4 regions of the Virgibacillus xinjiangensis genome follow, and region 2 is predicted to be linked to each of the others. Evidence: riboswitches for the same ligand, from Rfam matches in the RefSeq annotation. Region 2 holds a riboswitch; each other region holds the start of a gene.

Region 1 (7,303 bases), on a different contig from region 2:
ATCGGTCACATTAGCAATAACTAGATTTTGATTGGGAGTTAGGCGGAAATCTCCAGTATGAATCTTGGCTATCTCCCTTACTCCTGTCATCATCTGATGTTCCTCAGTATCCTTTAAGCGACCGTTCTGGATGAACAAGGTCAAATGCCAGTGGTCCTTTCCTTGGACCCAGCCGTAGCGGTCACCATTATGGTCGAAATGATAGGATTTCTCCTCTTCCAGCTCCCAGCCAAGCCTTTCATCCAGTTCCCTTTTGATCCAGTCAAGGCCGTTGGAATCCACCGTATATTTGAAACGTGCATTCTTCCGGTCGGAACGATTCCCATAATCCCGCTGGATTGTTATGACCGTTTCCGCAACTTCTATGATTTTATCTGCTGGGCAGTAGCCGATGACACGTGCAACTTGTGGATATGTAGCAGTGTCCCCGTGTGTGCTGCCCATACCGCCGCCCACCGCGACATTGAATCCTTTCAATTCTCCGTTTTCCAAGATGGCAATAAAACCAAGGTCCTGGGAGAAAACGTCAATATCATTGGAAGGAGGAACAGCAATCCCTATTTTGAACTTTCTTGGAAGGTAATAACGTCCATACATCGGCTCTACTTCTTCCTCTGCTCTTCGGGTGTCTTCTACCTTCTCCCCATCCAGCCATATTTCATGGTAGGCATTCGTCCTCGGTGATAAATGATCACTCAGTTTTTTCGACCATTCGTAAACCTCTGCATGTACTTCCGACTGATAAGGGTTCGGATTACACATCACATTCCTGTTAACATCTCCGCAAGCAGCCAGTGTATCCATAAGTGATGCATTAATGTCCTGCATCGTCTGTTTCAGATTCCTTTTCAACACCCCATGCATTTGGAAAGCCTGCCTTGTCGTGAGCTTCAATGTCTGATCTGCATAGTTGCGTGCAATTTCATCCATGGCCAGCCACTGGTCAGGTGTAGCTACTCCGCCTGGCGCCCGGACGCGAATCATGAATTGATAGGAAGGTTCCAGCTTTTTCCGCCTGCGTTCATTCCGTTGATCACGGTTATCCTGCTGGTAGCTTCCATGGAACTTCAATAGTTTTGTATCATCCTCAGAGATGGCACCAGTAATAGGGTCGTTCAGCCCCTCCTCAATGGTTCCTCTCAAATAGTTGCTGTTTTCTTTGATATGTTCCAACTCACTCGGTGGTCCTTCCTGTGATGGAAATCTATTTTCTGCCATTGTTAAGCTCCTTTCACTTTATCCTTGCCTTAATATACATCTCGCTGATATCGCTTTTGCTGACGCATTTCTTTCAACAGATCATTTGCCTGTTCAGCACTCATGTTTCCTTCTTTCTGGAAGATGTCAAGCAGAGTATCATGGACATCCTGTGCCATCTTCTTCTCATCCCCGCATACATAGATATTGGCACCTTCCTGAACCCACTTGTAAAGTTCAGCACTATTTTTTCGCATCTGGTCTTGCACATAAACTTTTTCCTTCGTGTCACGGGAGAAAGCGACATCCATCTTGGTCAGTACACCATTCTTCAACCAATTCTGCCATTCTACCTGGTAGAGGAAATCCGTGGTGAAATGTTGGTCACCAAAGAATAGCCAAGTCTTTGCTTCCACTTCCAACTCTTCCAATTCTTCCAAGTACGAACGGAATGGGGCGACTCCAGTACCAGGACCCACCATGATTGCCGGCGTCTCACCGTTCATCGGGAATTTGAAGTTCTCATTCTTTTGAATATAGATGGGAAGAGTCTCCCCGGGTTCTACACGCTCTGCACATTGACCAGAACAAACACCACTGCGGTCACGGCCGTTTGAGTGATAACTTACTTTGCCAATGGCCAGATGCACTTCCTCCGGGTTTGCCTGATAGCTGCTAGTAATGGAATATAGGCGTGCCGGCATCTTACGAAGGATTTGGATCAAGTCGGCTGGCTCCATGTCCTTTGGAGGGAAATCCTTTACGAGATCGAGCAGATCACGGCCATCCATATAAGTTTTCTGTTCTTCTTCTTTTTCAGGACTTAGAAAGGCTGTCAGTTCATCATTATTGAATAAATCTGCCGCCTTCTTCAGTAATGGCTTGGTAATTCGCGTGATTTCAAAATTGGAAAGGAGTGCTTCCCGCAGTGATCTGACTTCCCCCTGCTTATTAATCGGTACGCTCTCTTCTGGATCCCAGTTCATTTGACCGATAAAACTCTCTACCAACTCCGGATCATTTTTGGGGAAGATGCCAACACTGTCGCCAGGTTCATACGCCAAATTTGAACCTTCGAGTGAGAGCTCCAGGTGATGAGTTTCCTTATTAGACCCTTCTCCATTCAAATTAATATTATCCAGCACCTCTGCATTGAATGGATTCGTTCTGGAATAAATCGGCTGTCCTGCTGTCAAGCTTGGGTCCAACTGATCGACGGAGGAATTTTCAGCTCCAGTTCCCACATCATCTTTCTCTAATTCGCTGAGAACTCCTTCCACCCATTCTGCAGCGGGCTCATCAAAATCCACATCACAGTCAACGCGTCCATACAAGCGCTCTCCGCCTAACTCTTCCAGTCGTTTATCAAAATCTTTTCCAGTCTGGCAGAAGAACTCATACGATTCATCTCCCAATGACAGAACTGAAAAACGTACATCCTGCAATTTCGGTGCTTTTCTGCTATGCAGGAACTCATGAAAGGAAATGGCATTATCTGGTGGGTCCCCTTCTCCATGTGTAGCAGTCACAATCATCAGATCCTGTACCTTCTTTAAATCTTTTGGTTTAAAATCATCCAGAGCAGCGAGCTTTACTTTCTTGTCCCGTGCTTTCGCTTTTTCTTCTAAATCCTTAGCGACTGACTGGGCATTACCTGTTTCTGAACCATATAAAATGGTCAACTCCCTCTGTTTCAGCGATGCAGTTTGCTGAACAGCTGGCTGAGATGCCGTTGGATTTTCCAAAACTGCGGCCACTCCGCCACTAGATTGCTGCGGCACTGAAAGATACCCACTCAGCCATATTCTCTGTGTCTCTGTTAAGGTTGGCAGAATACGATTGAGATCCTCTGTCTGTTCCTTACTGAAAGGACTATTGGTTTCCAATAATTGCAAAGATACTCACCCCATAAGATACTATTTTTTATTGTTCTCCATGCCAATCAGCAGACATTTTAGGTTCCTGCCACCGATTGGCTCTTTAATTGATATGCCGTGTATACAAAGCGTATTACTCGGCTTTAATTGTAATTTTTAGCCCTGATTCATAAGGAAAAAATCTTATCATACCAGGGAATTACGGAGTTTCTAGTAAACCAAAAGTATTGTATTTCTAGCAATATACTCGGATTTAAATTAAAAATAAAAGGCTTTGTTCAACCATTTGTATGAAGGCCACATTCAGTTTTATTGAAGCCTGCCCATCTTCCTTCACGGGAATCACCGGAGTCACTTACACGTGAAGTACACGGTATACAGCCAATACTAGGATAGCCATTGTCATGCAATTCATTATATGGAAGATCATTCGTCCGGATATAGTCCCAGACATCATCCCAAGTCCAATGAATGAGGGGGCAAACCTTGATGGATTTGAATCGTTCGTCTCTATTCACATAGTCTGTTTTACTGCGGCTGGGCGATTGTTCTCTGCGCAGGCCTGAAATCCAAGCGGGTACACCGCTTAACGCATCCTCGAGTGGTTTGATCTTACGAATGAAACAGCATTGGTCCGGCTGTCTTTTCCACAATGCTGACCCATGTTCTTCCGCCTGTTCTTCCAGAGTCAGCTCAGGTTTTTTAATATGAATTCGGAGTTCCGGATACTTCGCCTTTACTTCCTCAATGAGCTCATATGTCTCCTGAAAATGCAAATCTGTATCAAGGAATACAATCTGCGCATCCTTCTTCACTTTAGAAATCAAATCAATCAATACCATTCCTTCGGCACCGAAGCTGCATGCATAGGTGACACCATCGCCATAGGAATCATATGCCCATTTCAGAATGGTAGACGCTCCTTTGGTTTCATCTTGTGATACCCAATTCTTGAAAGGATCCCCAGTGAATTCGTCGTAGGTGATTACTTCATTATTCACGCATCAACCCTCCATATGAGTTTTTTCCACATCAGAATATAAAAACCTCTCCAGAATAAAAAAGGATATTCTTACATTCTGCTGATTCTCTTCTTATCTTATAGTCAACCATTAGTATAGGAATTGTCACCATTTAGGCGTTCTACATCTGTAGCCGAGGCTTACAAGGGCCTTTTCCCTTCACCTTTCTTGATAAGAATTTTGGAAATTGTTTATGTAGTTGTTGCTAGTCATTCTATACCGTTATACTCCATTCGTCAATACACTTTTCAGAAAAAATTCATTTAATACTAAAATAGTAAAAAAGGATAGGACCATAAAGTCCTATCCTCGAATGCCTTTTGAACTACTCAGTCAGTAGTGGATAAACTCCTTCTTCATTGTGTGTCTCAGTTCCGACAAGTGGCGGGTTGAACACACAAACCATGCGCAATTGGGTTTTTGCATGGACTTTATGCTTATCATGATCATTCAGAAGGTAGAGAGTGCCAGGCTTCAGATCATGCATCTTTCCACCATTTTCAACTTCTTCGATCTGTCCTTCTCCTTCAATTACGTAAACGGCTTCAATGTGATTTTTATACCAGAAGTAATTTTCTGTACCAGCAGCAATTACAGTATCATTCATGCTGAAGCCCACACCGTCTTTGTTCAGGATAAAACGGCGGCTGGTCCAATTGCCATCAGATGTTTCGTCCTCTGTTCCAATAATATTTTCCAAAGATTTTACGATCATGTCGAATTCCCCTTTTCGTCATTTTGTATGAAAACTATTGCTGTTTCTCTATATATTTTAGTGAAATATATTACGATGATTATTTAGCAGTTGCAGCTTTAATGCTTTCTTCCAGGATTTCCAGGCCTTTTGCCAGACCATCTTTGTCAATGACTAACGGCGGAAGGAATTTTACCACTTCATCGCTAGGACCGGATGTCTCTACAATCAGGCCACGATTGAATGCCTCTGCACAAATTTCGCTGGCAAGTCCTTCTTTGTCTATGGCGATACCTTGCATTAATCCACGACCACGCGCTGTGCCATTCAGCTCCGGATATTTATTGATGATTTCTTTTACAGAGTCACTTAAGAAATCAGCCTTTTCCTGAATTTCTTTAGCAAAATCATCTGTCTCCCAGCGATTGAGTGCTTCAGTTGCTGCAATGAATGCCAGGTTATTTCCTCGGAAAGTACCATTATGTTCACCTGGTCCCCATTGATCATATTCAGATTTGATCAGTGTAATAGCCATTGGCAGACCTACACCACCAATTGACTTGGAGAGACAGACTACATCTGGCTTAATTCCAGCTGGTTCAAAGCTGAAGTATGTCCCTGTGCGTCCATTACCTGCTTGGACATCATCTACAATCAACAAAATGTCCCAACGGCGGCAGATGTTTTCAATCTCTTTCAACCATTCCATACTGGCAGCATTAATTCCGCCTTCACCCTGTACGGTTTCCAGAATAATAGCAGCAGGCAGTGCAACACCACTTCCGCTGTCTTCCAGGAATCGTTCAAGGTATGCAATAGAACTCTGGCCATCTACATAATCATCGAAAGGCATGGAAACTGAGTGATGCAGCGGCACACCGGCCCCATGGCGCTTAAAGGAGTTTCCAGTTACAGAAAGTGATCCAATGGTCATACCATGGAATGCGTTGGTGAAACTGATGACCGTGTCACGGCCTGTCACCTTTCTAGCAATTTTCAGTGCACTTTCAACCGTGTTGGTCCCAGTAGGTCCTGGGAACATGATTTTATAATCCAAATTGCGGGGCTCCAAAATTACTTCTTTGTAACGCTCCAGGAACTCTTTCCTTGGAGTAGTCCCCATATCCAGGCTATGGATAATCCCATCATTCTTGATATATTCAATCATCTTCTCTTGCATGGTGTCATCGTTATGGCCATAGTTTAGAGTGCCGGCACCCGCAAAGAAATCAATATATTCGTTTCCATCCGTGTCCCACATTTTATATCCTTTTGCTTTTTCGAATACGGTCGGCCAGCCACGACTGTAGCTCCTTACTGCCGATTCTATTTCTTCAAACGTTTTCATTTTCTTATCGCTCAATACTGCCGTTGTCATTATATCATTCCTTTTACAATTTTATTTTCTTCCTGAAAAGGCCCGATTTTGAATAATGGTTCATCTTCATGCCCTTCCCCTGGAAAATCATCAGCTGTAAAGTACGTATCTATTTCATAGTCAGTGTCCAACTTTTTAGCAAGACCTTTGAAAAGATTTTGGGACGGCGTATTAGATGGCGCAACAGTCGCTTCCACATATGTAACTTGTTGGGAAGCTTCCCGGTTCAATAGTTCAAACAACATCTTTGTCCCAAGACCTCTGCCTCGTCCTTCTTCATGTACAGCCACTTGCCAGATGAACAGTGTATTCGGTTGGTCAGGTCGGATGTACCCAGAAATGAAACCAACAATCTGATCATCCTTTACAGCGACAACTGATGTGTCGGAGAAAATCTCGCACCACATCACATAACTGTAGGAAGAGTTAAGGTCTAGAACACCTGTATGTCTGATCAGTTCCCAGACCGATGCTCCGTCATCCTTATTTGGCTTACGAAAATGAATATCTGTGGCCAGCTCTTTTGCCGGCGCCCGTTCAATTGTTGCGTTCTTATTAATGCTTCCACCTCCGGAAAGATTTATTAACAACACGTACTATTTAAGGTTATCGGTTATTTTCAATTTCGTCAAAACGGATAAATCTTGATTTAGCCTGTTTAATCATGCACAAATCTGATTAGACTCTTATAATTTGAAAAGGCTATAAATAACTAGCATATAATCCCGAATAGATTGAATTATAAAGAATTCACCGAATTTTTTTCTGAAAGTAAGGGGGGAAATAAATGCTGTGCCTCTAAATTTTTCTGTGAAATCTCATGAAGACGAATAGATGGGGTGCTAAATTTTTATCTGATGCTTGCTATTTTAGGAAAAGTTATGAGTCTCATCTAAAGGAAGCTGCTCCTTTACAGAAAGGAGCAGTAATTTAGCAGCTGGTATTTCTCGAGGGAAGTCGGGGGGGAAGTGCTGAAAAATACCTCTATAGCTTCATCATCAAATTGTTGTTGTATAGCCGAATCACCAAGGGTTGTCATGCCTAATATCTATCCATTTTCCCCTACAGGGGGACGACGTATTGCTGCTGGGATATTAATTATGCTGATCTGGTTGATATCCATTTCTGACTTCCC
Region 2 (7,303 bases):
GATGACTAGCACCACCAGGACATTGAACAGTAACAGCCCATAAAACAACTTCTTGTACCTCCCCTTATTCACGTTCCTCTCTCCTCTTGAGGCCATGGCGTTCATTCCTCTTCTTCATTCGTAATATATTCCAGTACCCGCTTGGCAATTCGCTGGTAGCCAAGATCATTCGGATGGAAGTTATCATCGGCGAACAGGTGGACGTCAGCATCCTTGAATAGGTCGGCAATCGGGATGAATACCCCGCCTTCCTCTTCCACAATCTCCTGTCCGCTGGTATTCCAGTTTTGTACAATCATGTCCAGTTCTTTTACATTCTGGAAATAGGCTTCAAATGGATTATAGAAACCGATTAAAAATATTTCGGAATCCGGATTGGTTTCCTTGACGGTTTCAATGATGTCTTCCAGCCTGTGTTCATAGCTCCTGAGTTCTTGATTGAAGGTCTCCATTTGAAGATTGGTGAAATTCTCTTTGGCGACTTTCATAATATCGTTGGCTCCTATGGTGATCAGAACGATGTCGGATTTGGCAATGGACTTGGTGATTTCCGGCTTTTCCAGCCGCTTCAATAACTGGTCGGAACGATTTCCCCTCTTCCCATAATTGTCAAAAGCCACCAATGGAATCCGGTTATTGACGGCGCGATCCAATATGCCGACATATCCTCCCTCTTCCTGAGATGCTCCCACACCTTGTGTGAGGGAATCGCCTACAGCCGTGATATGCCTGCTGCGAGGGGAAAGAGAGTGTATGGCCCTTTGGATCTCTTCCTTGACCCTGATGGAAAGCTGGTCTTGTTCGGGACTTGGCCGGCCCTCTTCTACTGCTTCTTCTTCAACTGGTTCTGCTTCCTCCTCCATAGCAGGGTGCTCTTCGGGTTGTTCTTCAGGAGGCGGAGACTCCTCTTCCTCAGGGATTTGGATTTCTACATTTTCAAAGGGGGACTTCTGAGAAGCCACGACCCATGACACGACAGCTGCCATTAAAAGTATTGCAATTATGGTATAAACCATCGACTTTCTCCTCAACATAACCACACCTATGCTCGTGCAAAATATATCTTTCTATTATTATAATACAAGTATAAAGCAAAACCTATGCGATTTAAGTAAATAAAAAAACGCCTTACAGGAAGGCGGATGTCATGGGTTACCTTGTATTTTTTCCCGGATCCATGGAATTTAAACATGAATGGGAAGTGTCAAAGACTGAAGAAACGCATGAAAAAGCAGGGGATGGACCGCTGTAGCGGCTGATTCCCCTGCTGATTCGGCATGGCAAAAAACTCTTTCCGCTGCCTTCATTTCCTATTTAAACGTTCACAGATTCTCGTGAAGAACGGTTATTCCTCAGCTGTACGGCCTCTTCATATGCATTTTTATTCGTTACGACCGTGATCCCGGAAGCTTCGGCATTTTCCAGTGTACCAGCAGCATCCACCGGATTTTCGACCCATAGAACTTTTCCTTGTGTATGGATGAGCTGTTCGATGACGGCCTGAGGAAGTTGGTCTCCACCAGCCAGAATGGCATCGACCGCTTCGAGATCCTCCGATAGGTCAGTTTTGTCGTTGATCTTTCTCACATCAAAGCCCAACTGTTCCAGCTTACTGCCGGATGATGTGTCATCCGTGGCAGCAATCACTTTCTTGCGTACCCCTTCACCGCTCCGGTCGAAAGGAGAAGAAAGAAGCCACTGTACGGCATCTTGTTCTTTAGGCTCATATCCTCCTGTTTCTCCAGTTGCTTTGGCAATAGCCTGGTCCAGGTCTGCCAGAATGTCCTGTGGCGATTCGATGCCTACGGAGAGGCGTACCAGTTCTTCTTTCACTCCACTTTTCTGAAGGTCCTCCGCTTTCAGCTGCTGGTGGGTAGTGGAAGCAGGGTGGATGATGAGTGATTTGGCATCCCCTACATTGGCCACATGGGACCATAAGTTGACATTGTCAATGAGAGTCCTTCCTGCCTCACGCCCACCTTGGATACCAAAGGTGATCACCGACCCATAGCCGAACGCAAAGTACTTTTTGGCAAGCTCATGTGATGGGTGGCTGTCCAGCCCCGGGAAGCTGACCCATTCTACTGCTGGGTGCTTCTCCAAGTAGGAGGCAACTTTTTCTGCATTTTTAGCGTGTCGCTCTACGCGCAGATGCAATGTTTCCAAGCCTTGCAGAAGGAGGAAAGCATTCTGTGGGCTTAACGATGCGCCGATATCCCTCAAAAGCTGGACACGGAGTTTGGTGATGAATGCTGCAGGGCCCAGGTCCTTATATTGCAAGCCGGCATAGCTTTCGTCAGGTTCGGTGAAACCAGGGAACCGTTCATTGTCCCAGTTGAACCGTCCGCCGTCGACTACCACACCGCCGATGGTCGTTCCATGGCCGCCAATCCACTTCGTTGCCGAGTGGACGACAATGTCGGCGCCCCATGTCAGCGGCTTGGCGACGTAAGGGGTGGCAAATGTATTATCAATGATCAGTGGAATCTGGTATTCATGGGCAATTTCTGCTACCTTCTCCACATCAAAGACGTACAGGCTCGGATTCGTAATGATTTCTCCAAAGACAGCTTTCGTCTTGTCTGTGATGGCTGCACGAATTGCCTCTGGGTCAGTTCCATCTACGAATTTCACATCAATCCCATAGCGTGGAAGGGTGTTCGCAAACAGGTTGTATGTACCGCCGTAAAGATTGCTGTCGGCAACAATCTCATCCCCTGAACTGGCGATGTTGAGAATGGATAGGGTGATGGCGGCCATGCCGGATGAGGTTGCCACCGCACCGACGCCATCCTCGAGCTGGGCCATCCGCTGTTCGAAGGCATCGACGGTAGGGTTCATGATCCGGCTGTAGATATTGCCGGGCTCAGCCAAGCCGAAGAGATTCTGGGCATGTTCGGTATCACGGAAAACATAGGAAGTAGTCTGATAGATTGGCACTGCACGGGATCCGGTGGTCGGATCTGGCTGCTGTCCTCCGTGAAGCAAAACAGTTTCGGGGTTGAACGATTGAAATTGAGACATGGGTAATTCCTCCTTGGTTTTTTGATGAGATATTTCACACCGCTCCTGGAGATGGGGAAGGGATATAAAAAAGCCCTCTTCCTAAGAAGAGGGATTGGTTATCAACCGTCCTCCTCTTATCTTCCAGATCGATCGGGTATGGATCTGTAGGATGTAGCACCTTTAATAGCGAGTGTCTCTCGCTCGTGGTTGCCGGGTTTCACAGGGCCTATTCCCTCCACCGCTCTTGATAAGAGATTAATCTTTACTAAATTACTAAACATTATAGGCTTTTGTGCCTGTAACTGTCAATAGATTTAGAAAATTTGACGTATGGGAGGAGTGCATGGAATATCGGCGAGAGGAGTGCGGGAATCGGCAGGAGGAGTGTGAAATCCGCGGGAGAGTGGGGGGGATCAGCAGAAGGAGCGAGATATCCGCTGTAGAGTGAGGGGATCAGCAGGAGGAGCGAGATATCGGCGGGAGAGTGAGGGAATCAGCAGGAGGCACGGGTTATCCGCGGGAGAGCGAGGGAATCGGCAGGAGGAGCGAGATATCGGCGGGAGAGTGAGGGAATCGGCAGGAGGAGCGAGATATCGGCGGAAGAGTGAGGGAATCAGCAGGAGGAGCGAGATATCCGCTGGAGAACGAGGGAATCGACAGGAGGAGCGGGATATCGGCGGGAGAGCGAGGGAATCGGCAGGAGGAGCGAGATATCGGCGGAAGAGCGAGAGAATCGGCAGGAGGCAGTCAGTTTGCCTGCTCTCCTGCCGAGGTCTTTTTCAAGGACTTTTGGGTCTGGATGCTTCTTCTATAGGTGGAAGCCATATAAATGATCAGTGCCGTCCAGATCAGGACAAAGGCTACGAGATGTGCCTGGGTAAATGGTTCCTGATAGAGGAAAACTCCCAACAACAGCATGATGGTCGGTGCGATGTACTGTAGAAATCCTACCATGGCCAGCGGAATTTGTTTGGCTCCGCTGGCGAACATCAGCAATGGGATGGCAGTAGCGGCGCCACTGCCGGCCAAGATCAGGTTAGTTGTGGACAGTGGTGCTGCCCATGTGAACGAATTGGCCGGAATGGCAGATAGATAGATCAGAGCGATGGGGGTGACCATTAGCGTTTCAATGGTCAGGCCGGTCATCGTGCTGACCTGAACTATTTTCTTCAATAGCCCATAAAAGGCAAAGGAGAAAGCGAGAATCAGGGAGACCCATGGAAAGACACCATAGCTGATGGTTAGATAGACTACTCCACATGCTGCGAGAATGAAAGAAACAATCTGGCTGCCGTTGAATCTCTCTTTCAAAACGATGGCGCCAAGCAAAATGCTGACGAGCGGGTTGATATAATAACCGAGACTAGCCTGGATCACATGGTCACTGTTCACGGCCCAGATAAACGTCAGCCAGTTGAGGCTGATGAGAATGGAGGCAAGAGCAATTCCCCAGAATCTCCGTTTGTTTCGGATGACTTCCTTTGTCTCGTGAAGAATGGCCTGCTGTTTTCCTGTTAGTAAAATAATGACAACCATGAAGGCGAAGGCCCAGATGATGCGGTGGGCAAGTACCTGGCCGGCAGGCACGTGATCCGCCAACTTCCAGTACATGGGCAGGAATCCCCATAGAAAATAAGCTCCCAAGGCGTACAGGATGCCGATTGTTGCCTGATTATCTTTCATGATATGTTTTCTCCTTTCTATAATAAGTCCCAACCCAGTACGAGGGGGTTAGTATTCGAAATCAAATGGCGTGCAAATAAGACAAGTTTAGGAGGAAACGTAGAGAAAAGCAATACTAAGCCTAAAAGAATATCTGGAAAACGCTTTCAAAATCCATTTGCCCATCATAGAATGGAAGTAAGCAAGCTTTTCCACTATGAGCCAGGAGGTTTGATGATGGGAGATAAAACGAACAGGTTCGAGACGGAAGTGGTTCATAAAGGGTATGATTCCAAGAAAATGCTCGGCAGTTTGGCGGTTCCCCTGTTCCAGACATCCACTTATACGTTCGATACATCGGAGCAGGGGGAGAGGCGTTTTTCGGGTGAGGAAGAAGGATATGTATATTCGCGGCTTGGCAACCCCACGGTAACTGTGCTGGAGGAGAGGATTGCCGCACTTGAAAAAGCGGAACGGGGACTGGCCTTCTCCTCAGGGATGGCAGCGGTCTCTGCCGTGTTGGTATCACTCACGAAAACAGGAGATCATATACTTTGTTCCCAGGGACTTTATGGCTGCACATTCGGCCTGCTGACCATGCTGAAGGAAAAATACAAGATACAGCATGATTTTTCCGCAATGGAAAGCAAGGAACAGATTCGCTCGCAGATCCGTCCGGAGACAGTGGCGGTGTATGTGGAAACACCGATCAACCCGACGATGAAACTGATCGATTTACAGATGGTTGCGGAGGTGGCGGGCGAGTATGACATCCCTGTGATTGTTGATAATACCTTTTCCTCCCCCTATCTGCAGCGTCCATTGGAACTTGGCTGTGATGTAGTGGTCCATAGTGCGACAAAATATATCGGCGGTCATGGTGATGTGATTGCGGGGCTTGTTGCAGGGAAAAAAGAGTTCCTCGATCATATGGCAATGACGACACAGAAGGATATGGGTGGTATATTGTCCCCATTTGACGCATGGCTGCTGCTCCGTGGGTTGAAAACACTCCCGATTCGGCTGGACCGTCATTGTGACAATGCGGAGAAAGTGTTCGCTTCGCTCAAACATCATCCCAAGATCAGGCATATCTATTATCCGGGAGATGAGAGCCATCCGTATCACCGGATCAAAGAAAAGCAGATGAAACGTGGCGGTGGGCTCATTTCCTTCGAGATTGAAGGAACCAAGGAGGATGCACAGCAACTGCTCAATCATCTTGAGTTCATCCAGATTGCTGTCAGTCTAGGTGATGCAGAGACATTGATCCAGCATCCGGCAACCATGACACATGCAGTGGTACCGGAAGCATCCCGGAAAGAGATGGGGATCAGTGATCAGCTGCTCCGTCTGTCTGTCGGTTTGGAACATTGGGAGGACATATGGGAGGATCTAGAACAAGCGCTGAACCAGCTCTGATTATCTCTATAAAATAGATGATGCCTGACCAGATAGCTGGCCAGGCATTTCTCTGTCACTCTTTCGGACGACGGACGGTGAACGGCCGCATCATGTCATAATCCTCATGCTCGAGAATATGGCAATGCCATACATAATCACCGGTAAACGGTTCAAACTTGGCAATAACACGGGTGATCTGTCCGGAAGGTGCCGATATCGTATCCTTCCACCCGAGCTCATTCTGTTCTGGAGCAACAGGCGGACCTGTAAACAATAGCCGGCCATCCTCATTGTATAATTCAAGGTCGAAAGGTTGTCGGTCAATCACCTGGAACTGGACGAGGTGGATATGGATAGGATGCGGAAAATTGGTCAAGTTTCTGATTGCCCATATTTCTGTATCACCTAGACCAGGTTTTTCCGTGATCGGGTCATCCCACATCCGGCCGTCCAGCAGAAGCAATGGCCGACCGTATTCATCTTCAGAACCGGACAGTGACAGATTTCGGATAGTCCGTATATTATTTTTCCTCAAAGAAGGGATGGTGGAAAGGTAAGCTGGAATCCTGCTGTCATCTTTTCCGGAAAGCGGAAGATTCACCCTCCATTCCATGACCTCGTCGGTTTCATCCTCCGGGGCGGCATCCGGACCCAGGTCATTTTTTAGAACAATCCGGCTATCCTTATGCTTGCTAAAATCAATAATGACATCCATCCGTTCAGCGGGAGCGATGGCCAGTTCTTCCTGTTTGATGGTCTTGCTCAGCAGGCCGCCATCTGAACCGATTTGATAGATCGGCTGTCCTGAATCTAGAGAGAGGCGGTAGGTGCGTGTATTGGATGCGTTCAGAATGCGGAAGCGGTATTTCCGCGGTTCCACCTCCTGGTAGGGCCAAACCTTGCCGTTCACAAGAATAGTGTCACCGTTGAAGGCTGGTACTATAGAGGGGTTCGGCAGATTCTCTCCTGCGTCATCCGGCTGTGTCGGGTAGGAAAGGGACCCGTCTTCCTCAAAAGAGCGGTCCGTGATCACCAATGGGACTTCATACTTCCCTGTTGGCAGATCCATTGCTTTTTCTCTCTTGCCTCTGATCAAGTACATGCCGACCAGGCCGGCATACACATTCAGTCTAGTGATTCCCATGGCGTGGTCATGATACCAAAGGGTCGTGGCCCGCTGGATATTCGGGTATTCATAGACCTCCTTTTCAAAAGCAGGTCCCACCTGACG
Region 3 (7,303 bases), on a different contig from region 2:
TTGACCCAGTTTGTCGGAGAGACGCTCATCATGCTCGCCGGCCAGGCAGCGGCCGCTCAGGAAGTTGAAACCATCGTCTTCACCGGCAGCACGCTTAACGGGAACATCCCGCTGAAGAATGTTCTCTCGGGATTTCAGGACATGCTGCCATATGATCCGGTCTTTCTTGACCGCGGCGGACATGCCGGTGCTATCGGATGCTTGCTGGTGTAAGTCGGGCTGGCGGCGCACGAGTGCGGTGCATTGACGCCCGAGTATGCGGCGTTGCGGCACGAGTGGCGGGTGCTGGGGCCCGAGTGAGCGTGTTGCGGCACGAGTGCGGTGCATTGACGCCCGAGTAAGATACTATTACATAGTTACTTGAACAATTGAATGGAAAGGCGGATGGTTTATGAAATACGCAATCTATCAGATGGAAGTGGTGGCGGCAGATCCTGAGGAGAACCGTCGCCGTGTAGAAGAGTGGGTGACAGAGACGGTTAAGCGGGGGGATCCTGATACACTTGTCCTTCCTGAAATGTGGAATACCGGATATGCGCTGGATAAGCTGGAAGAGACGGCGGATCGTAAGGAAGAACCAAGTGCATCTTTTCTGAGCGAGTTGGCGAAAAAGCATCAGGTCAATATCATCGGCGGTTCCATTGGCAATAAAAAAGACGGTCGATTCTATAACACCAACCTTGTCTTCAATCGTGCGGGGGAACGGGTCTATCAGTATGATAAAATCCACCTTGTCCCGATGTTGAATGAACCGAAGTACTTGGCAGGTGGACGGGAAAAAGTGCAGACATTTGAACTGGATGGCGTGAAAATGGGACTGATCATCTGCTATGACCTCCGCTTCCCGGAGCTTGCACGTCAGCTGGCATTATTGGATGCACAGGTGCTGCACATTGTAGCGGAATGGCCATCAGCGAGAACGGATCACTGGAAGTACCTCCAACTGGCACGAGCGATTGAAAATCAATTCTTCGTCGTCTCCTGCAATGTAGTCGGCTCCCACGAAGGAACTGATTTTGCAGGGAACTCGATGGTCACCGATCCGTGGGGCAATGAACTTGCTGTTGGAAGCAACAGCGGAATAGAGACCCTCAGAGCAGAACTGGACCTTTCATCCGTCGAAAAAATCAGGGAGGATGTACCTGTATTCGATAGCCGTGTGCCAGAGATGTATGACTGACGGCAAGTCCCCCCTGAAAGGAATGATGATAGAAAGTGAAAAGAACCATGTACACCGTTTAGGAGAGTGAAATCATGCAGCAATTCGAACAATCAGAGACATTGAAACGGCTGCCGGAGCAGTTTTTTGCCAGCTTGGTTAAAAAAGTACAGCGGCTGAAAGACCAAGGCCATGATGTCATCAACCTCGGGCAGGGAAATCCCGATTTGCCGACACCGGATCATATTGTGGAAGAGCTGAAGCAATCTGCCGGGATTCCGGAATACCATAAATATTCCCCATTCCGCGGGCAGCCCTTCCTGAAAAAAGCGATCGCTGAGTTCTATCAGCGGGAATATGGAGTGGAGCTGGATCCTGAGAGTGAGGTCGCGATCATGGCCGGGGCCAAAACAGGGTTGGTGGAAATCAGCCAATGCCTGTTGAATCCTGGGGATACCGCTCTCCTGCCTGACCCCGGTTATCCGGATTATATGTCAGGAATTGCCCTGGCAGGCGCTGAATCTGCGTTCATGCCATTGACGGCAGAGAACGGCTTTTTACCCGATTACGAGGCATTGAGTAACGAGGATCTCGAGAAAGCCAAACTGATGTTTTTAAATTACCCGAACAACCCGACTTCTGGTACAGCTACAGAAGAGTTTTTCCAGGAAACCATAGAGGTTGCCAACAAGCATAACATCTGTGTGGTCCATGACTTTGCCTATGGTGCCATCGGGTTTGACGGCAAAAAACCCCTCAGCTTCCTTCAATTTGACGGTGCCAAGGATGTCGGTGTCGAGATGTACACCTTGTCGAAAACGTATAATATGGCCGGGTGGCGTGTCGCTTTCGCTGTCGGAAATCCATCGGTCATCGAGAGCATCAATCTCATACAGGACCATTTATATGTAAGTCTGTTCAGTTCCATCCAACAGGCTGCAGAGAAAGCACTGACGGCTGACCAGACAGCAGTCGATCAACTGGTGGAAACCTATGAAAAAAGAAGAGATGTTTTTGTGGACAAACTTCATTCCATCGGCTGGAAGGTGGAAGCACCAAAAGGTACATTCTTCTCTTGGCTGCCCATTCCGGAAGGTTATACCTCCCAGCAATTCGCCGACCTCCTGTTGGAAAAAGCCCATGTGGCGGTCGCTCCAGGTAATGGTTTCGGGGAACAGGGAGAAGGTTATGTTCGAGTCGGCCTCCTCGACAGCGAAGAAAGGCTTGCTGAAGCGGCAGAACGGATTGGCAAACTCGGTCTGTTCTAGTAATCCCATCCATATATCCAATAGAAAGGCTGTGCTCCCCCTCCAAGGGAAACACAGCCTCTTTCATTTCTTTATTCCGTCATCCATTGTGGTTTGCCAAATCCTTTGAATTCCTCATCAATGATTTCTTCAAATTCTGGTGATTCGATGACTTCCTTGATATCCTGAATCCATTCACTGTCAAGATCCTCTGTATTCACTACCACACGATTGCGGTAGTCATCAGGCATATCTTCCAGCGCGAGGGCGTCAAGCAGATCCATACCAGCAGCAAGGGCGAAGTTGCCTGGCACGGTTGCCAAGTCTTCACTATCAGCTGTACGTGGTAATTGGCCTGCTTCAATTTCTTTGAACTGCAGATCCTTCGGGTTCTCGGCGATATCGTCAAGACTTGCCCGCAACTGGTCGACCTCCTCATCGAGAGTGATCAGCCCTTCATCTTCCAGCATGATCAGTGTACGTGCCAAATTCGTAGGGTCATTGGCAATCGTGATGTTGCTTCCATCCTCAATATCCTCGATGGAATCATAAGTGTTGGAATACAGTCCCATCGGTGCAGTCGGCACGATTTTCACTTCAGACAAGTCCATGCCGTTTTCTTCTGCAAACGATTCATAATATAGCTTGTGCTGGAACAGGTTGGCATCAATATCTCCGTTATGCAAGGCATTGTTCGGCTGGATATAGTCACTGAATTCTGTATTCTCGACAGTGTACCCTTTTTCTTCCAGCAATGGTTTCAGCGCTTTATTGACCATATCACTGTACGGTCCGGATGTGGCACCGAAGCGTATGGTGTCCTTTCCACCTTCATCGGCACCTGAAGCACTTTCTTCTCCTCCGCCGCATGCAGCCAATACTAATAATGCGAGTAATGTAAGAATAATTCCCAGTTGTCTTTTCATTTAATTTCCTCCTCAGTGGGTGTATTTTTTAGCGTTTGTTAACTGCCTTGGCAATGAAGTCGCCGGCATATTGGATAACTTGGACAAGCACGATCAGGACAATGACTGTCGTATACATGATCAAATCGTCATAGCGGTAATACCCATAACGGATGGCCAAATCACCTATACCGCCACCGCCGACTGTCCCTGCCATTGCAGAAAAACCGATCAGGCTGATGGTCGTGATGGTCAATCCGCTGATGATTCCTGGTTTTGCCTCTGGTAGGATGACATCCTTAATGATCATCCATGGGGATGCACCGACAGATACAGCTGCTTCTATCACACCTTGGTCAATCTCTCTTGCTGACGTTTCTACAATCCGAGCGAAAAATGGAATGGCTGCCACCGATAGAGGCACTGCTGCTGCCGTCGGCCCGATCGTGGTGCCAAGCAGTGCATCTGTAACAGGCAACAGAAAAACCAACAGTATGATAAACGGGATCGAGCGTACCAGGTTGGTAATGATCCCTGCTGTCACCTTTACGAAGCGGTTCTCCAGGAATACTCCGCGATCCGTGACAAATAAAAGGATTCCTAGCGGCAGTCCGACGAGAATGGCGATTCCAAGGGAGATGCCTACCATATACAAAGTTTCAAAGAATGCTTGATTCAGCTCCGGAAGCAGTTCAATCAACCGATCCATGCTGCACCACCTCCACTTGTTCAATTCGTTCTTCCAAGTAAGCAATCGCTCCGTCAATCTGATCTTTTGCACCAGTTAGTTCCATCATGAACACGCCGAGAGGCATGTCCCGTATGTACTCCACTTTCCCATGAAGGATGTTGCCGCTCACCGGATAGGCCTGCAGCATATCGGAAACCACCGCTTCCTTGGCCAGATCCCCGCGGAATTGCAATTTTACCAAGGTGCCCTTGCACTCTCTCAAAAGCTTTTCCGGCAATGTAAATTGCAGGACGGTCTGAATGAAATCCTTGGTCAATTCTTCTTTGGGGTTCGCGAAGATATCGAAAACCTTTCCTTCTTCCACCACTTTGCCAGCCTGCATCACGGCACAACGGTGGCAGATTTCTTTGACGACTTCCATTTCATGGGTGATGATGACAATCGTGATTCCAAGCTCCTCATTGATCTTTTTCAGCAGCCGGAGAATCGATTTGGTGGTGCTTGGATCCAAGGCGGAAGTCGCTTCGTCACACAACAGCACTTTCGGGTTGTTGGCCAGCGCCCTGGCAATGCTCACCCGCTGTTTCTGTCCCCCGCTGAGTTGGGCTGGATAAGTGTCGGCCTTATCGGCTAGACCAACAAGTTCCAACAGCTCCGCCACCCGCTTCTGTTGTTCTGTCCTGCCAAGGCCTGCAGCCTTCAGGGCGAACGCTACATTCTCCGCCACCGTTTTGGAAGAGACAAGATGGAATCCTTGAAAAATCATGCCGATCGACTGGCGCGCCTGTCTTAGTTCTTTGGCCGGCAGTTTTAGCAGATCGGTACCATCAATCAGCACTTCCCCTGCTGTCGGCCGCTCCAGAATATTGATGCAGCGGAGGAGTGTGCTTTTACCTGCTCCGCTGTACCCGACAATCCCATAAATCTCTCCACGGTCGATACGCAGGTCTACCTGATCCACACCCGTGACCTGCTTGTTCTTCACTTTAAATACTTTCTCCAGATTACGCAGCTCAATCATGCTGTTCCCCCATATCGCCTAAAACAAAAAAACCTCTTTCCATATGTGAAAGAGAGGTTGATTACTGATTCAATACCTTATCTTCCAGAATGGATACTCATTCCGCAGGAGGTAGCACCACTCCGTCATGGAAGGTTGCTGTGACGTCTTCAGGCCTGTTCCCTCAGTCACTCTTGATAAGCTGTATACAATTTTCATAGACTTAATACTATATGGGTTCGACAACAATGTCAACACAATTTTAGAATTTTACAGTTAATGGTGTAATTCCGCAAAATCGCATCTTTCTTGCAGTGGCGTGCGCGTACTAGGAATAAAACGTCATACAGGAGAGCTATAATTTAGGACTCCCTGCCGATCATGGAAGGGCATTGTCTCCTTCGAAGTTCTTCCTTACCTTTGCAGCAGCCTTTTCCGGATTTTTATAAACGATTGGTTCCTGATGAAGGGTGTGGAAAAAGTTCATATCACTGGTGCCAACTCCGCTGTAGGAAAGTCTGGGGATGACCCGGGCATGGGCCGGAGATCCTTCATTGGAAAAGGTCAGCGACATATTGAAACTGGCCAGTCCCTCTTCTTGCAAGGTGAGAAATACTGCCTGCAGGCCGCTAGCAAAGTCCTCCCAATCCTGCTGCTTAAATTCAGTAATGTCTGTCAGCCCTTTAAAAATCGCTTGAAAATCATAATGGCTTTTTGGAGCAAATGAATGCATCCATGCTGTATTTCCTTTTTCCCCGATCCAACGCTCTCCATCCTTTTCTTGATCATACAGCCAGGCAAGATACTCGATGCCATGGTTTTCCTGAAAAGCCCTGGACTTGCGGTCAAATAGACTCTGGTAATTGGTTGCTGCTTCCGACACGACCACATGGAGATGCGGATGCAGAATGCTCCCTCCCGCTTCCGGCAGGTAATTCCAATTGATCGAAGCATACATTACTTCCTCTTCCGACCGGAGTACCTGCTGAATATATTGTTGTGCTGCCTGGAATGCATCCCGCATCATTGGGATTGTAAAGTTCTTCAGGGTGACATAATGTTCTTCGGAGAGTACGACTACCCCATTATGCTTGCTGTAAGGAAAGAGATTTGGAAATACGACCGATTCTCCCTTCCGAATCCTTCCTTCCGGGGATATCTCTTTCGGGAATACCGGCGTGAATGCCTCCAGATTCTCGGGGCAGAACGGGCATTGGTCACCGCCGGTCTCTACCCCTTCCTCGAAATAGTCCGTTTTAGCCGGTTGCATCCCGGGATCAACGACCAACCTGGAAGATTCCCCGGTGAGCGGGTCGAATCGCACCTCTGTCTTCTGCTCTACCCTATCGCCATTCTTATAAAAGCTGAAAACTTCCTCCTGACTGACAAATAACGGATTCATTCAGCATCTCTCCTCCTGTAGGGTTTTCTTCTTTATGTACCTGGTTTGCATGATCGATCGATTAAAAATGGAAGTGATTTATTTATTGGAGACCTTGCTCCATAAAAAAGCCGCTCCATTTACAGAGCAGCCTGACACTAGTTGTTGCTTCTTCCCTGGACACCTGGTTTATGAAGGTCGCGTTTCTTGATCCACACCCGGTCCTGGTTGGTATTCTGAGGAAACTCCTGGCCTGCTTCCATCTCCAACTGGCGCGGGTCTTCCACGTTGCTTCCCGTTTCACCTTTTTCTATATATATGCCATTATTCGGTGCTTTATCTCCTGCTTTGAATCTTGACTGTTCACCCATTTGATTTCCTCCTTCTGGACTTTTCCTTAGTATGGATTACCGGAGGAATAATTATGAATGGAAGGCTAGCGATACAACGAAAAAGAACACCTCCATACGCACGGAAGTGTTCGTTTGTACAATTTATTTTTCACTTGTAATGGTGGAAATGTATTCGCTCACTACCTCATACACATAGTCCTGATTTGCTGTAGCGGTGTTTGGATCATATTCCCCGCCGTTGGTTTTATTATTGGAGAGAATCCTGATACCGAGGAAAGCTGTATCATATGCCTTGGAAATCTGCGCCGCCGAGGCAGTTTCCATCTCCTCTACCGATGTGCCGAAGTTCTCATGAATCCATTCAATGCGATCGACCTCATTGTTCCAAAAGTCCGCAGAGCCTATCGTGCCTTCCACGACCTTCCCTTTTGTATGGGTATCTTTCACTGCATGGGCAGCTGCCAGGAGATCCTCGTCTCCTTCATAGTAACGGGCCTTTTCTGCGTCAGGGTCTTCCCCAGCGCTACCTTCAGAGGCCATCAAATCCATCGGAATCCATTCGGTTAC
Region 4 (7,303 bases), on a different contig from region 2:
GCTTACCATCAATGATAACCAAGCCAGCGCCAGCATTGAGTTGATCAACCTGGGAACTACCGACTCGGAAATCATGAAGGTGACGGTGACCAAAGAGACTCCAGCAGTCGGCAAGTCGCTGACTAATTTGGATTTGCCTGATGATACGCTTGTTATTGGTATAACTCGAGGGAAAAAGCTGCTTACACCAACCGGTAATACTGTCATTTTGCATGGTGACACTCTTTATGTGCTAAGTGATAAAGAGAATAGGCCGCTCGCAAAGAGAGTATTGATCGGTGATATGGATAAACCGAAGAAGAAAAAGAAGAAACCGAAAAGAGTAAAAATGGAACAAACGGAGAAAGACGAACCATACCAGAACGAAAAAATCGAAAATGAAAACAAATGAGCAGGAAAAGGAAGTTTACCAAATGAAGTTGAGCATTTTGGACCAGTCACCAGTTCAAGTAGAACAATCACAGGCAGAAGCACTTAGAAACACTGTACTGCTGGCTGAGGATGCAGAGAAATCGGGATACCACCGTTTTTGGGTGTCTGAGCATCATAACGAAGCCTTTTTTGCGGGTTCTTCCCCAGAAATGCTGGCCTCTTATTTGGCAGCCAGGACATCGACAATCCATATTGGTACAGGGGGCGTCATGTTGCCGCATTACAGTCCTTACACAGTTGCCGAGAACTTCCGTATTCTGGAAGCACTGGAGCCAGGTAGAATCGACGTGGGGATAGGAAGGGCGGCAGGTGGAAGGCCTGCATCCTCCAGGGCCATCCACTACGGCCATTCCACGGGAGGAACTGAAAGCTATCCAGATAAAGTAAAGGATCTCCATCATTTTCTATACGACGACCTGCCGGATGACCATTGGCTTTCAGGAGTATCGGCCAACCCGCTCACAGCAAGTGCACCTGAAGTTTTCCACCTTGCCACCAGTATAAATGGAGCAAAATTTGCTGCTGAAAACGGGCTGTCCTTTGTTTATGCCCACTTTATTACTCCCAAGGACGGACCTGACGCTGTCCGACATTACCGGGATCATTTCAAACCCGACAAAAAACAGCAGCAACCAAGAGTCATTGTCGCAGTGTTTGCCGCCGCTGCGGAGACAGAAGAGGAGGCAGAGAAAATAGCAAGCGTGCACGACCTTTCTCTCTTATATATGGCAAACGAGAAAAAAATTAGCGGCTTCCCTACCTTTGATATGGCCAGAAACCATCAGCCGGTAGGATTGGAAGACCAAATCATCGAGAGAAACCGCAAAAGGATGATCATCGGTACACCGGACAAGGTTGCGTTGAAACTGAAGGAACTGCAAGAAACCTACCAGGCAGACGAAATCATGCTTGTATCTCTAGAAACAGATATCGACCAAAAGAGGAAAAGCTACCGCTTGATCGCAGAGGAAATTGGATTGTCCAACCGTTGAATGACCTGAAAAGGGAAAGCCTGTTACGGCTTTCCCTTTATCTATTTTAACCTCCGCAGCTTTTCATGAAATCCAGGACTTCCTTGTCAATTTTACCTTTATCCAGTTCCCTGCCTTCAAAATTTTCGGTATGGATAAATGCTGTCAACCGTTCATGCAGGGTATCTTCATCCATCTGTGCTGTATCCGTATACTCCAACCGGTAAAGCTGGTTGGCAATTTCTTGTCGAACCTCTCCTTCGATCTTCAGTATATTTTCAGCCTCTGTAGTACCGAAGTATAGTTGATGGAGATGATAGATCCGGATCAGTTCCTTGATTGGCTCCTTATGATCGTCCACCCGCAAATCTATATAACGGTCATTTGCTCCAAGGTAACCTCCCTGTTCCTTTACCACATAAACAGCAGCAGACTGTTGCCCTCTACTATCCCCACCAGCTTGCTGACCTGCCTCCAACGCAAGCAGCAGGCGCTCTGCCAATGGTCGTGAAGTATTCTCAAATGTATCTCCCATCGCCTTTACCGTCTCTTCGTTCACAAGGATATTTCCTTGCGCAGCGTAGTGCTCACCAGTAATGCCTCCTGCCCAGTTGAAGCATTTTCCACCAGTAAATGTAGCTGCTCTTCCCAGAGCATCTACTATCCCCACCTGCCTGTCTTCTCTTCCTTCATCACGCTCTATCAGCAAATCAATCGCTTCCTGTGCAGTCTTTCCCTCTTTTAAAAGAGCGAGCCCTTCCGGTCCATAAGCCGGGTTGGCAAACGCCTGGGTCGCTATAGCACCCACACCCGCCTCTGCCCAGGGAACCACAGAACCTACCCCGATGAATTTTGATTGTACAGCAACACCCAACTCTTTTGTCTGCGGATCATAGCCGGCAATAGAAAAAGTCATATACATCCTCCTTTTACCCTCAGTGAATCTAAGTTTACCACAGCCGCTGATGCAGGAGCGGCCATTTGTATTAACGGATACCCCCCTTTCATGCCTTTCCAATCGATTATAGTTATAAAAGGAGGAATATCCTATGAAAATCTATCTGGACCCGGGACATGGTGGCAACGACCCGGGAGCTGTAGGCCATGGTTTAACAGAGAAAGAGGTAGTTTGGACGATCACCACGCATATCACATCCTTATTGCAAAACAACTATGGGGATGTAAAAGTAAAAATGAGCCGTTCGCAATATGAGGGCAGAAGTCTTGCCGCTCGTACGAAGGAAGCGAACAGTTGGAAGGCAGACCTCTTCCTTTCGATTCATTGTAACGCTTCAGGGGGTATGGGGAACGGATATGAGGATTTTATTTATCATCAATTGGCTCCCTGGTCAAGAACGGCAGGTATTCAACAAGTGATGCATAAGGAGATTTCCAAGGCAGCAGGTCTAAGGGACCGAGGCAGCAAATCGGCTGATTTCCATGTGTTAAGGGAAACAAACATGCCTGCATTACTTACAGAAAACGGGTTTATCGATCATCCGGGAGACGCCGCCAAAATGAGGACCAATGAGTGGTATAGACAGGTGGCTGAAGGGCATGTTCTAGGGTTAGAGAAGGCCTTCTCCTTAAACAAAAAAGGCTCAACCAGCAAGGATAAGTACTTGATTATCGCTGGATCATTCCATAACAAAGAGTATGCTCAGCTGCTGTCTGCAACACTTCATAAAGCAAGCATCAATGTATCCGTCAGCAAAGTGCATATCCAGGGGAGGAACTGGTATCGTGTCCAGACACCAGCATTTCCCAAAAGACTTGCTGCTGAAATGCATCTCCAAGGAATTAAAGAATGTGGTATTAAAGATGCTTATATTATCCAGGTTTAAGCAGCAGATCCATCAGTTCTCCAGCTGATATAAGAATCCTCATGCCAATCCTCAGCTACATCAACCACATGATAAACCATGGGGTGATGACTGAGACGGCAACAGCACTGACCACCATTGCAATAGTGCTCACTGAACCTTCCATTTTGCTTCGTTCCATTACAATGGCTGTACCAATTGCGTGACTAGCACTTCCGACACCGACTCCTTTCCCCGCTTCATCCGTAATACCAGAATATTTCAGGACCAACCGATGAAGCATAGCGCCGCCGATCCCGGCAATCATGACAAACACCGCGGCCAATGACCTGATCCCACCGGCAGAAGCAGCAACTTCCATAGCTACAGGGGTGGTGGAGTTTTTAGGAATGAGGGAGTAGATAATAGTTTCGTCCACGCCAGCCCACTTTGCCAGCAAGAGCCCGGTTGCAACACCTGCAACCGCTCCGGTCAATGTCCCAGTCAGGATCGGTACTGTAAGCCGCTTCAGTGTTTCACGCTGTTCATACAGAGGGTATGCCAACGCCACCACCGCTGGTCCAAGCAGCCAGTTAATCCAGCCCCCGCCAATCATATAGGTCTCATAAGGAATTTGGAATACTAATAAAAAGACCACAATGAATACGGTAGAAGGGATCACCGGAGCCAGAAAAGTATAGGTCCATCTCCAATAGATCCGGAGGGAAAGATAATAGACGGTAACGGTTGCTAGGAAGGCGATGAGACCTATGAAGATATTACCCATGGCTGCCTTCCTCCTTCGTGTAGCTAACCTCACTGTTTTCTCGATACTTCCTGCGGGCCAGCCATTGACTGACATGGCCGGATACGACCATCACTACCAGGGTACTGCCCAGTGCAATGAGTACCAGCATAAAGCCAGCCCCCTCAAATAAACCAAAATAATTCATGATACCTACTGTAGCAGGGATGAAAAACAATGCAAGATGCCTGACCACGAACTGTGCTCCCTCATCTACCCAATGGGGTTTGACAATCCCGGCCATCAACAAAGAAAACAGCAGTACCAAGCCAATGACGCTCCCAGGTATAAACAAATCAAATGCTTGTTGAATACGGGTACCTATCCAGTACATTCCGAATAGCACCGAGACATGCAGCATAACTTTCACGAACTTTTGCAAGAGCGCTCACTCCAATTTCCATTTCATACAGTCTAGTATAGCAAAAATGATAGATACCAAGAAAAAACAAAACCGGACAGCAGTCAATTGCTGTCCGGTTTTTCCTGTTAGTTGGCCAATCTTTTTCACTCAGCTGAGTTGGAGGCATGCCCACCAACTGGCGGGAACTCGTATTAGTGTAAATCCTAGGTACCAGAAGACTGCAAAGGGCAACCAGGCTCCTATGCGGTCTATCTTCTAACCTATCTTCTTATTTCCAAACTTCTCCGGAGACTTCCAGGACATGGCGGATCTTGGCCCACTGGTCCTCTTCTGAAATATCATTCCCCTCTTCTGTGGAGGCGAAGCCGCATTGTGGACTTAGAGCAAGCTGTTCATATGGCAGGTACTCGGCAGCTCTGGAAATCCGCGACTTGACTTCTTCTTTCTCTTCCATCTCCCCGACCTTGGTAGTAATCAGGCCGAGAACCACGTGGAGGTCATCTCTTTTCACATGCTTCAGAGGCTCGAATCCACCAGAACGCTCATCATCAAATTCCAGGAAGAGCCCATCCACCTGAAGCTGGCTGAAAATGATTTCGGAAACAGCCGCATATGAACCTTCACTGAAATAATGGGAGCGGTAGTTTCCGCGGCAAATGTGCATGGTGATCAGCATATCATCCGGACGCCCCTCGAGTGATTCATTGATGGCGCGTGTGAAGAGATCCCGCAGCTTCTCTGGATCATACCCCTTGTCGCGAAGGGATTGAAGACCTTTCTCCGATAAGAAAGTAGCCCAAGAAGTGTCATCCAGTTGCAGGTAGCGGCACCCAGCCTCATAAAATGCTTGGATAGCTTTCCTGTATGCATTCGTCAAGTCTGGAAGAATGGCTTCTACTCCATAGGCATCCTCATCTATCTCTCCTCGAAGCAGGAGCATATTCGGGCTCGGAATGGTCATCTTTGGTACATGTTGATCTCCTACCTGGTTATGTAGAAATTTATAGTGGTCCAGGAATGGGTGGCTTTCATCAAAATCCACTCGGTCGATTACTTTGATGGAACGGGATTTGGTTTGGATTCCGTCAAAGGTGATTCCTTTCCCTGAATCATAGCCTTTCACACCCACAAGATTTTCCAGGAAATCAAAATGCCACCAAGAACGGCGGAACTCTCCATCGGTGATGGACTGCAATCCTGCTTCCTTTTGCTTTTCCACCAGCTTGATGATTTCTTCGTCTTCCACTTTCCGCAGCTGTTCTGCAGTGATTTCTCCATTTGCTCTTTGCAATCTTGCCTGTTTCAACCTCTGCGGACGCAACAAGCTTCCCACATGGTCCCCTTTGAATGGTGCTTTTTTCTCTAATTTTACTGCCATTATGTATTCCTCTCCTTCTGAGTTGTATGTAATGAAACAGGGCCTCTCCATAAGAAGAGACCCTGTAGAAACAGTTTATCCCTCTTATCTTTCAAGCTTATACAGCTTGCTGGACGTAGCACCTTGTCGAAAGACAGGTTGCTGAGGCTTCATCGGTCCAGTCCCTCGGCCTCTCCGGATAAGAAACAATTCACTCAATTATCTGTAATTTCATATCTACTATAATAGCATTTTTCCCTTGAAAAGCAAAGTGGAGCACTAATTCCATTGGTATGGAGTCTGCTGATAGACATAGTAATTCAACCAATTGGAAAACAGCAGATGTGTATGGGATCTCCAAGTATTCAACGGATCTTGGTTCACATCATTATTTGGAAAGTAATTTTCTGGGACATCAATATCCAGTCCTTTATCAAGATCACGGGCGTATTCTTCCGCCAGCGTGTCTGCATCATATTCCAAGTGCCCAGTCACCATAATATGCTTTTCATCTTTGGATAAGATGATGAATGCACCCGCCTCTTCCGATGAAGATAGAAGCAGTAGACGAGGATCTTCCTCAATCTCTTCCATAGAAACCGCAGTATAACGAGAGTGTGGAGCATTGAATACATCTTCAAACCCTCGAACCAAATTGATGGTCTGGTCAGCAACCTGATGCTGATAAATCCCCGAGAGCTTCTTCGGCAACGGGAATTTGCCGATACCATAGTGATAATACAAGCAGGCCTGTGCCCCCCAACAGATATTCAAGACAGAGGTTACATTGTTCTTGCTCCACTCCATGATTTCCGTCAATTCTTCCCAATAGTCCACCTCTTCAAATGCAAGGTGTTCGATTGGAGCACCAGTGATGATCATTCCATCAAAGCGGCGGTCTTTAACTTCACTGAATGTTTCATAGAACGTATCCAAATGGGATTTGCTGGTAGTTTTCGCTTCATGTGTCTTCATCCGCAGAAAAGATATATTTACTTGCAACGGCGTATTTCCCAATAGGCGAAGCAGCTGCAGTTCCGTACGTTCCTTTTCCGGCATGAGATTGACGATCAGTATATTCAGTGGACGGATATCTTGAGACCTTGCACGATCTTCATCCATGACAAATATCTTTTCATGTCTCAGCTCTTCCGTAGCAGGCAGTTCTTTCGGTATATTTATTGGCAACAGCATCTCCCCCTGTGATTGCTCAGATAATGCTTACTATTATAAAGATAATGCAAAATTCCCGCAACACCTTTCAGCTAAGATTGGAGCGGACTTGGTTTAACAGCCCCCCTTAACTGGCAATCCACTTCGCAGCAGCTAGTAAATCAGGAAAAACAAAATCTGCAACAACTCCTCCAGAATCTCCATTACCAACCAGGATCGTTCTTACTCCTGCATCCCTTCCTGCAAGAATATCTGGTTCACGGTCACCTACCATATAACTTTCTTTCAGGTTTACCTGGTGCTTCTCCGCTAAATCCAGTATCATCTGAGGCTTCGGCTTACGGCACGCACAATTGGCATAGGGCTTATGAGGACAGTAAGCAATATCATCAATTAATG

The links. Region 2 has a riboswitch for S-adenosylmethionine ahead of ACFOGI_RS06535 (O-acetylhomoserine aminocarboxypropyltransferase/cysteine synthase family protein). Riboswitches for the same ligand answer to the same signal wherever they lie in the genome.
Region 1: linked by a shared signal. The riboswitch ahead of ACFOGI_RS14385 (phosphoadenylyl-sulfate reductase) and the one ahead of ACFOGI_RS06535 (O-acetylhomoserine aminocarboxypropyltransferase/cysteine synthase family protein) in region 2 are both predicted to bind S-adenosylmethionine.
Region 3: linked by a shared signal. The riboswitch ahead of ACFOGI_RS16210 (methionine ABC transporter ATP-binding protein) and the one ahead of ACFOGI_RS06535 (O-acetylhomoserine aminocarboxypropyltransferase/cysteine synthase family protein) in region 2 are both predicted to bind S-adenosylmethionine.
Region 4: linked by a shared signal. The riboswitch ahead of ACFOGI_RS12890 (5-methyltetrahydropteroyltriglutamate--homocysteine S-methyltransferase) and the one ahead of ACFOGI_RS06535 (O-acetylhomoserine aminocarboxypropyltransferase/cysteine synthase family protein) in region 2 are both predicted to bind S-adenosylmethionine.

What each region holds. Positions count from the first base shown of each region.
Region 1 covers NZ_JBHRSA010000051.1:536-7,838, reverse strand. Annotated here, with positions in the region: gene cysI (assimilatory sulfite reductase (NADPH) hemoprotein subunit) at 1-1,218, opposite strand, end outside; gene ACFOGI_RS14390 (assimilatory sulfite reductase (NADPH) flavoprotein subunit) at 1,248-3,092, opposite strand; gene ACFOGI_RS14385 (phosphoadenylyl-sulfate reductase) at 3,353-4,075, opposite strand; SAM riboswitch class I at 4,166-4,274, opposite strand; gene ACFOGI_RS14380 (ectoine synthase) at 4,422-4,811, opposite strand; gene ectB (diaminobutyrate--2-oxoglutarate transaminase) at 4,891-6,168, opposite strand; gene ectA (diaminobutyrate acetyltransferase) at 6,168-6,758, opposite strand.
Region 2 covers NZ_JBHRSA010000027.1:23,817-31,119, reverse strand. Annotated here, with positions in the region: gene ACFOGI_RS06545 (YpmS family protein) at 1-72, opposite strand, end outside; gene ACFOGI_RS06540 (SGNH/GDSL hydrolase family protein) at 102-1,016, opposite strand; gene ACFOGI_RS06535 (O-acetylhomoserine aminocarboxypropyltransferase/cysteine synthase family protein) at 1,315-3,024, opposite strand; SAM riboswitch class I at 3,138-3,260, opposite strand; gene rarD (EamA family transporter RarD) at 3,754-4,689, opposite strand; gene megL (methionine gamma-lyase) at 4,906-6,090, shown strand; gene ACFOGI_RS06520 (multicopper oxidase family protein) at 6,146-7,303, opposite strand, start outside.
Region 3 covers NZ_JBHRSA010000058.1:20,165-27,467, reverse strand. Annotated here, with positions in the region: gene coaW (type II pantothenate kinase) at 1-213, shown strand, start outside; gene ACFOGI_RS16230 (carbon-nitrogen family hydrolase) at 392-1,180, shown strand; gene ACFOGI_RS16225 (pyridoxal phosphate-dependent aminotransferase) at 1,255-2,427, shown strand; gene ACFOGI_RS16220 (MetQ/NlpA family ABC transporter substrate-binding protein) at 2,499-3,332, opposite strand; gene ACFOGI_RS16215 (methionine ABC transporter permease) at 3,361-4,020, opposite strand; gene ACFOGI_RS16210 (methionine ABC transporter ATP-binding protein) at 4,004-5,023, opposite strand; SAM riboswitch class I at 5,098-5,206, opposite strand; gene ACFOGI_RS16205 (hypothetical protein) at 5,382-6,404, opposite strand; gene ACFOGI_RS16200 (YjzC family protein) at 6,542-6,754, opposite strand; gene ACFOGI_RS16195 (5'-methylthioadenosine/S-adenosylhomocysteine nucleosidase) at 6,878-7,303, opposite strand, start outside.
Region 4 covers NZ_JBHRSA010000046.1:175,116-182,418, reverse strand. Annotated here, with positions in the region: gene ACFOGI_RS12920 (potassium/proton antiporter) at 1-391, shown strand, start outside; gene ACFOGI_RS12915 (LLM class flavin-dependent oxidoreductase) at 414-1,424, shown strand; gene ACFOGI_RS12910 (DUF1028 domain-containing protein) at 1,471-2,319, opposite strand; gene ACFOGI_RS12905 (N-acetylmuramoyl-L-alanine amidase) at 2,453-3,247, shown strand; gene ACFOGI_RS12900 (LrgB family protein) at 3,303-3,992, opposite strand; gene ACFOGI_RS12895 (CidA/LrgA family protein) at 3,985-4,392, opposite strand; gene ACFOGI_RS12890 (5-methyltetrahydropteroyltriglutamate--homocysteine S-methyltransferase) at 4,643-5,752, opposite strand; SAM riboswitch class I at 5,834-5,937, opposite strand; gene metA (homoserine O-acetyltransferase MetA) at 6,011-6,919, opposite strand; gene ACFOGI_RS12880 (D-glycero-alpha-D-manno-heptose-1,7-bisphosphate 7-phosphatase) at 7,032-7,303, opposite strand, start outside.